One region of the Brevibacillus sp. Leaf182 genome, then DNA from elsewhere that is predicted to be linked to it. Evidence: a T-box and tRNA genes for the amino acid it is inferred to sense, from the RefSeq annotation. Region 1 holds a T-box; the other holds one or more tRNA genes.
What was found. The T-box of region 1 lies ahead of ileS (isoleucine--tRNA ligase). A T-box ahead of a tRNA ligase gene usually reads a tRNA of that ligase, here a tRNA-Ile.
Positions count from the first base shown of each region.

Region 2: it encodes a tRNA-Ile, which carries the amino acid that the T-box ahead of ileS (isoleucine--tRNA ligase) is inferred to sense. The anticodon was not compared.

Region 1 is NZ_LMPN02000031.1:96,277-100,704, forward strand. It holds gene ASG16_RS21920 (cell division protein SepF) at 39-467, shown strand; gene ASG16_RS21925 (YggT family protein) at 499-762, shown strand; gene ASG16_RS21930 (YlmH family RNA-binding protein) at 775-1,548, shown strand; gene ASG16_RS21935 (DivIVA domain-containing protein) at 1,649-2,140, shown strand; T-box leader at 2,231-2,498, shown strand; gene ileS (isoleucine--tRNA ligase) at 2,545-4,428, shown strand, end outside.
Region 2 is NZ_LMPN02000030.1:86,605-91,032, reverse strand. It holds gene ASG16_RS21080 (type I restriction endonuclease) at 1-742, opposite strand, end outside; gene ASG16_RS21075 (RES family NAD+ phosphorylase) at 952-2,214, opposite strand; tRNA gene ASG16_RS21070 (tRNA-Val) at 2,509-2,584, opposite strand; tRNA gene ASG16_RS21065 (tRNA-Ile) at 2,610-2,686, opposite strand; gene ASG16_RS21060 (phosphatidylglycerophosphatase A family protein) at 3,054-3,647, opposite strand; gene ASG16_RS21055 (alpha/beta hydrolase) at 3,826-4,428, shown strand, end outside.

The sequences.
Region 1 (4,428 bases):
AAACAGACCAAACCACGGAGTAAGAGAGGAGGAAGAGTATGGGTGTTATGAATAAATTGATGGGGTTTTTGGGGTTAGAGAACGAGGAATACATCGAAGAGACAACAACGGTGGAAGAGGAAAGAGAAGAGCAAGAGTCCTCGCAAAAACGCCAGCCAGCGATCGGCCGATCTAACAACGTGGTACCGTTTCAAGCACGGGAAAAGGAGGGAATCCGTTTGATTCTCTGTGAACCCCGTCATTACAGCGATGCACAGGATATCGCTGACAACCTGCGTCATCGTAGACCGGTTGTGGTCAACCTCCATCGCGTGGAAAAAGACCAAGCTAAAAGAATTATCGACTTTTTGAGCGGGACGGTCTACGCACTAAACGGAGATATCCAAAAGGTCGGAGACACGATCTTCGTGTGCACGCCTGACCATGTAGATATTCAGGGTACGATCTCCAGCGTATTGGAAGAGTAGCCAATTAAGACGAATTTAAAAGGGTGAGCAAATGTTTGCTGTCTTTTCGGTTTTAAACTTTGTTTTTACGGTATATCAATACATGATTATTGCTTACATTTTGATGTCATGGGTTCCTCAAATGAGAGGTACAGGTATCGGACAGTTACTGGAAAAACTGGTTGAGCCTTATTTGGCTCCATTTCGCCGGTTTATCCCACCGCTCGGCTTCATCGATATCTCCCCCATTGTCGCATTGATTGCACTGCGCTTTGCCCAATCTGGCCTGTTCGCCATTTTGCAACAAATCATGTAGGCGAGTGAAACGATGAGCATATTTGACCATTTTTCAAAAGAAGAACGTCCCTTTGTTGAACGGGCGCTGGAAATGCTGACGCAAGTAGAGCGGAAGCAGGCCATGCGCCTTACTGATTTTGTAGACCCGAGGCAGTTGATGATTTTTCAGAGTCTATCTTCCCAAGTAAGCGATGTGAAGGTTTCTCCTTATGGCGGCTACGAGGGTGCCGAGCGTGTTCGGATTATCGTCCATCCGGAGTACCTTCCTGTCGAGCCTGAGGATTATCGCCTTACCTTATTGGCAATCAAGGCTGATCAGCGCTTTCATGTGCTTGAGCATCGAGATGTGATGGGGGCAATGCTGGGTGTCGGGATGAAGCGGGAGAAATTCGGAGATATGCTGACAGATTCAACTGGGAGCTACGCGATTGTAGCAGAGGAAGTCGCTGATTTTGTCTGTGCGCAGGTGACCCAAATTCATCGGACATCTGTTCAGTTTGAGCGGGTAGCATGGGAGGCGTTCACACCACCTGCACCCAAGTTTGTAGAGAAAACGATCACCGTGCCTTCACCGCGAATTGACGCGATCATCGGAGAAGTACACAATATGTCTCGCGCAAAAGCATTGGTGCCAATTCGAGCGGGAAAAGTAAAAATCAACTGGAAAGTAATCGAAGACCCATCTTATCAACTTCAGATGGGTGATATGGTGTCTCTAGCGGGCTATGGTCGGTTCAAAATTCTTGAGGTAGCAGGTCCAACACGCAGTGGAAGACTTCGCATGATTGTCGGACTGGTTACATAAGATGGACCATGGCGCAAAAAATTGTAAAATACGGCAGGAAACACTGCTAATCCTGTCGAAATGATTGAGTACGAATTATCGGGAAAAGTGGGGGGTTCATGTGCCATTAACGCCGTTGGATATACACAATAAGGAATTCAGCACAGGCTTTCGTGGGTATAACATTGACGAAGTGAATGAATTTCTCGATCAGGTGATCAAAGATTTTGAGCTCTTGATAAAAGAGAAAAAAGAACAGGAAGAACGCGTAGCCATTTTGAATGAGCGCGTAGATTACTATAAGAGCTTGGAAGAAAATTTGAGCAAGTCGATTCTGGTGGCGCAGGAGACAGCGGAAGACGTGAAGTCGAATGCCCGCAAAGAAGCGCAGCTCATCTTAAAAGAAGCCGAGAAAAATGCAGACCGAATTGTCAATGAAGCACTGGCGAAGTCGCGCAAAATCGCAATCGAAATCGAAGAATTAAAAAAACGTGCTTCGGTTTACCGTATGCGCTTTCGGACACTTTTGGAAGCACAGTTGGAAATGCTGGAGAATGGCGATTGGGATAGCATTGAACAGCCACAAGTTGATTCGCCTGTAACAGTTGAATAAATCATTGACGTTCGAGCAATGATGGTATTATAATGAAAGACAACTTTTTCGAAACAAAGCACTTATCGTAGTTAAACAGGCTTATCCAAATCATAGACGATGAACGGGAAGAGTACGTGAGCCAGCACTGCCTAGAGAGCCGGGAAAAGGTGAGAACCCGGCCAGTTGCTTTCGCAGAAAATCACCCGGGAGTTCAATATCCGAAAGCCCAGAAAACCTTGATGGTGAAACAGGTGAGTAAGTGAGCGCGTCATTCCCGTTACGAATGAGTGAAGTGGAACAAATCCGATGAAGGCTTTTTGTCGTACGGGTTTGTTCAAGCAGGGTGGTACCACGGGAGCTTTCTCTCGTCCCTTTTATGGGATGAGTGAAGGCTTTTATTTATTTAAGGAGTGAATCAGGCCATGGATTACAGCAAAACCTTAGCGCTACCAAAAACAGATTTCCCCATGCGCGGAAATTTGCCAAGCCGCGAGCCACAGATGCAAGCGGTATGGGAAGAGCAAAATATTTATCAACAAGTGTTAGATCGTACGAAAGACCGCCCGTCTTTTGTCTTGCATGATGGCCCTCCGTATGCGAATGGAGACATCCATATCGGTCACGCACTAAACAAAATCCTCAAGGACTTCATCGTTCGCTACAAATCCATGGCAGGCTTTTATGCGCCGTACATCCCAGGCTGGGATACACATGGTTTGCCGATTGAGCAAGCGATTATCAATGCACAAGGGCTGGATCGTCGCAGCATCGAAGTGAACGATTTCCGCCAGCGCTGTGAAGAGTATGCTTGGTCCTACATCGACAAGCAACGCGACCAATTCAAGCGTCTGGGCGTTCGTGGAGATTGGGAAAACCCTTATGTAACTCTCCTGCCTGAGTATGAAGCCAACCAAATTCGCGTATTCGGCGAAATGGCGAAAAAGGGTTATATTTACAAAGGTTTGCGTTGTGTGTACTGGTCTCCGTCCTCTGAGACGGCTCTGGCTGACGCAGAAATCGAATACAAAGACAAGCGCTCTCCTTCTATTTACGTCAGCTTCCAGGTAGCAGATGGAAAAGGCAAGCTGGATACAGAAACAGGCGTTGTTATCTGGACAACGACTCCGTGGACATTGCCAGCAAACCTTGCAATCAGCCTGAACCCTGAACTCGAGTACAACGTAGTGAAGGTAGATGGCCGCAAATTCGTGGTAGCCAACGGTCTGATTGAAGCCGCGAGCAAAGAAATTGGCTGGGAAGGCGTAGAGATTCTCGCGACCTTTAAAGGTCAAGATCTGGAAGGTGTAGAAACGCAGCATCCGTTCTACGATCGGAAGTCTCCACTCATCCTGGGTGAGCATGTAACCTTGGATGCTGGTACTGGTTGCGTTCATACTGCTCCAGGACATGGGGAAGATGACTTTAACGTTGGTCAAAAATACAATTTGGGCGTCCTTTGCCCAGTAGATCACGAAGGTAAAATGACCAACGAGGCACCAGGCTTTGAAGGTCTGTTCTACGAAGATGCCAACAAAGTGATTACAGAAAAGCTGAAAGAAAACGGAGCACTCCTGAAGCTCAATTTCTTCACGCACTCCTACCCACATGACTGGCGTACGAAAAAACCGGTTATCTATCGCGCAACAGAGCAATGGTTCGCGTCTATCGACGGATTCCGTGCACAAATGCTCGAAGCGATTAAAAATGTAAAATGGATTCCGCATTGGGGAGAAACTCGTCTGGCAAACATGATTGCGGATCGTGGCGACTGGTGCATTTCCCGTCAACGTGTATGGGGTGTTCCGATTCCAATCTTCTATTGCAAATCGTGTAACGAACCGATCATTAACGACACGACGATCAACCATGTTGCTGATCTGTTCCGCAAAGAAGGATCGAAAGTATGGTTCTCCCGTGAAGCAAATGAACTGGTTCCAGAAGGGCTTTCTTGCACCAAATGCGATTGCAAGGATTTCCGTAAAGAAACGGATATTATGGACGTTTGGTTCGACTCCGGTTCCAGCCACCAGGCTGTTTTGCGCGAAAGAGGCATTGCTTGGCCAGCCGACATGTATCTGGAAGGCTCTGACCAGTATCGTGGCTGGTTTAACTCTTCTCTCTCGACGGGTGTTGCCGTGTATGGCACAGCTCCTTACAAATCCGTCCTGAGCCACGGCTTTGCATTGGACGGAGAAGGACGGAAAATGTCCAAATCCCTCGGTAACGTCATCGTACCTCAACAAGTTATTGACAAGATGGGCGCAGACATCTTGCGTCTGTGGGTAGCTTCTGTTGATTATCAGGCT
Region 2 (4,428 bases), on a different contig from region 1:
TCGCTGGAGCCTTCGACTCATCTTCTTTAGTGTTTGCCAGTGCAGCCTTCAACTTATCATTGATTGCATCGTTTATAAATTGTTTCATTGATCTTTTTATTAAAGGGTTGAATTTATCAATGACTTGCTTCGTCTTTTTACTAGGGTAAATTTCAGAGAGGATCATTGAAATAAGCTCGTCAGACGGATTTTCCCACTGTGCCTGAAAAAATTGAACAATTTCCTTTGTGTACTTTAGCTCAGATGCAGCGTTAAGTATATTATCGATATCAAAGTTTTCTCTACGGAATTTCGACAGTTCCGATATTTGATGATCTTTGATTTCTAAGATGTTTAGCTCAAAAAATGGGACACTGTCCATTTTATTTTGCTCGTCTAAATCAGAGTAGAACCTGTAAGTAATTCCATTTGTTAAGATAGCAAACTTTGCTTTTGTCACACCGAAATATCGGAATAGTTGAGAATCATGCTTTTCTAATTTTTCGTTTACAGACTTGGCTTCAATAAGGATCACTGGCGCGCCATCTTTCATGATAGCATAATCTACTTTTTCACCTTTTTTGATGCCTACATCTGCTGTAAATTCAGGCACAAATTCTTCTGGATTGAAAATGTCATAACCTAGAGCTTGAATAAAGGGCATGATAATAGAGGTTTTAGTAGCCTCTTCTGTGGCGACATTATCTTTGACTTTTGAGATTCTAACCGACAGTGATTTGATCTTTTCGTCAAAATTATCCATAGATTCTACTCCCATCTTTAGGTCATATGACAAAATTCTTACATACTATAGACCTATTGTCAATTTATTCTAAACTATAGATATAATTACTTCTCAATAATCAATATAACTAGTAGCATAAAGCAAAAAGGATACGCCCCATTGTTTGCGGGTGTATCCTAAAATGCATATTCAAATAGATAAATGTCTCTTTTACTCTATTCTATTTATTAAAAGGGCAGCGTGTCGTCATCGAACTTGTCACTTAATTCCTCAGCCTTCTTTTTCTTTTTTAGTTTTTTAAGCTTAGATAGTTCGTATTGATTGTCTAAGTTGTTTAATATTTCTGCAATCATTATCGTTTTGTTGGCTTCATAATTCAATAGAGCAATGTTCCAACCCTTTTTATTTTTAACACTTTCGTACATGATTCCATTTACATTACACATAGTACAACACTGAGCTAAAAAATTCGGAAAGACATACTCTTTAGATATAGCTCTATTATTAAGAGTAGCTAGTGAGACTAGTGGCTTTAAATCAGTATCTCGAATATCCCAAACCTTAATTGGCTCCAATAAAATAAATGCTGGGACTTCGGCTACCTCTTGATCGCCAATGTTAATCTCTTTCAGGCATGTTTTAATTGAGTCTCCTAAGTAAAGTACTGGAACGCCGACTGGATTAAATCTACCGTGCCCAGACACTCCTACTGGGGACGCCCATAATTCCGATTCAACAAATGGAACATGTCTCGCAACCGTGTCTCTTTTCCTTCCTCTGAATAAAACCGTCCCCTGCTCTAGAGTGTTGAATCCCTTCATTTTCCCATTTCTAATATCATTATATATTTTTTTCCCAGTTCCATGCTCAAGACCAAGCATCGGATATCTCATTAGAAAAGCTATAAACTCATCTGCTTCTCTCTTGTCAATATCAAATGTTGCACAAATAAATAGGGACGTTGATTTAAAGTCTTCGTCTTCAAATCCGAACCAATTATCTACTTCCGATTTTGTAACATATGGATCGTCGTAATTTATCTGATTCCCACAACTACAGTGAATATTATCAGAAATGTCGTCCCACAGATCATCTGGTATATCAAAAATACCTTGCAATTGATATCCAAAGTTCAATGTAAATGGGTCTCCGTATTTTTGGACAGCAGCAATTTTAGCTGAATCGCAGTAAGTACATTCGTGTATATATTCCTTTAAAACTTCTGAAAGCTTAGATAGCATACTAATTCTGAACTTTTCTTCTTGAATTAAAAAATTGTTCAGGTTTAGTACAACTCTACAATTTGGACACTTTATTTTCCCACCAAACTTCTTCCATTCGGAATATGGGGTATCTGTCTCATATAGCAATTCCCACAATCTGGTCAGCCCATCTATGTCACCTTTAATTTCCCGCTCATAAAATCGAAACCATTCGGAATAACAATGGTCACAACCATTATACTCTTTGACATATTGTTTAACGCCCACTAATCCCATCCCCTATCAACTCAATTATGCATCAAAAAATCACTGGAGTGTAGTTTTCTAAAGTCACTGTGGCTTTAGTGCTGGACAAATGTTAATTAGCAATGAAAAGTTTGTAAGATTGAGCTGAATGCGAATATATTAACGCAACTTCCTGACTGGCTTTCGAATAAATACTTTATATGGAGATGTCTCTCGTTTTGCTCTGTCCCAATCATGTTTTGTAACTAATAGTGAATTTAGAACGACAAAACAAGAAAAACCCTTGATTCCTCAAGGGTTCGAGCGTTCATATTATGGTGATCCGGACTGGGTTCGAACCAGCGACCCCCACCCTGTCAAGATGGTGCTCTCCCAACTGAGCTACCGGATCATGGGATATGTGTGTGATCGTTTAATGGTGGGCCCTGTAGGACTCGAACCTACGACCAATCGGTTATGAGCCGACCGCTCTGACCAACTGAGCTAAGGGCCCGAATCGTATCGGACGTCGATCACATTTATTACTATACAGTATCGTAAAATGGATTTCAAGAGGAAATGAATAATTTCTTGTAAAAATTTTCACTCGTACCAAAAGAACACTAAGAAACCCAGTGAAATCAGGCTTGTTTTACCCTTGCAAAAAGCCATTCCCCACCGCTGCTGCCCACATCCCCCTACAAAACATAGGGATTACCTACATAATGGCATGGCATCACATCATGCATGACTGCATCAAGCATATGAGCAACACCGGCGAAGAATTGGCTCCCGCTAAGCTGAAGCGATCCAAAAAAGCTACAACAACAAACAAGATAATTAGGTAACGATCGAAACAAACTCCCTCATCCCAAACCTAATTACCCCGCCTGCTCCGTCCCTTTCCCTTTCTCCTCGACACGCAGCTCGGCATCCTGTAGCTTCAACGCCTCACTTCGTGCCAATTCTGCCTCCTGCTCATCTCTCATCCGATGGGCCATGCGGCTAGATGCATTGGCTGCCACACTCGCCACGAGGTCGTCCAAAAACGTGTGAACACGTCCCTCTGCCGACTTGGTATCCAGCCTTTTAATCACCCCGACCTTGTGCTTATCCAAATGCCCAAAGGTGGTCACCGCGATACTTCCATATCCAAATACGGAGCCTAGCGCCAATGTTTCGTCGCATCCGAAAAGTCCTTCATCTGACGCGATGATGGATTGGAGCGGCTCGGACAAGAGACCCTTCTCTGCTAACGTATCCAACTCAACGCCAACCAGGATGGCGTGCTGCATTTCCCTTTTTTCCAAGACTGCTTTCACGCTCTCGATGCACTGCGCCATTGTGAGATCTGGATGGTAGGGCGACTGCATGAGATAGACGATCTCTGCGATATCATCCACCGTCACTCCGCGTTCTGCCAAACGTGCGAGAGCAGCGTTTCTGACTTCGATGCTGTGTACTTGCTTCTTCATATAAGAGACAACCCCTTCCACAAATCGAGTGAAGTCGTTTCCTACCATAGTATCACACGCTGACCAAATTGCGACAATCTTTCGCCCACAGCCTGACCCTGCACCCAAACCTCTTGGGCATGCCCGCTCGCTCCTGTATAATAATGAACAGGAATATCCCAATAAGGAGGACACCGCAGTGGCCCTAGAGGAAATCATCTTGGAAAGCCGGCATTTGGGGACGCCGGAAAAGCTGATTGTCTACACACCCCAACGCTACTCGCCACTCTACTCGTATCCAGTCCTCTACGTACAAGATGGAGAAGATTACTTGGCAATGGGTAGAATGGCTTCTTTGCTGGATCAACTGAATGGGGACAAAGAATTGCCTGATATCATCGCTGTCTTTCTCCCAATCGAGAAAAGCAAACGGAACGAACGTTATCATCCGGATGGCAAGGAGCATATGGCCTACCGTCGCTTCCTCGCCGAAGAAGTCGTGAGCTATGTCGATACGCATTACTCCACTCATCCTTTGGGAAACGCTCGAACACTTCTTGGCGAATCTTTGGGCGGCGTTGTCTCTCTGTTCACTGCTCTTCACTATCCACATACGTTTGGACAAGTTGCCTGCCAGTCGATTGCCATGGACGCAAAGTTAAATCGTCTGGTTGCTGACACTGACTTTTCCGTACCGCAAACCATTTATTTGGAGATCGGGACGGAGGAAACGGCAGTAAGCACGGGCCGAGGCACATTGAATCTTCTAGCGGCAAACGAAGAACTGCGCGAAATTTTGGGC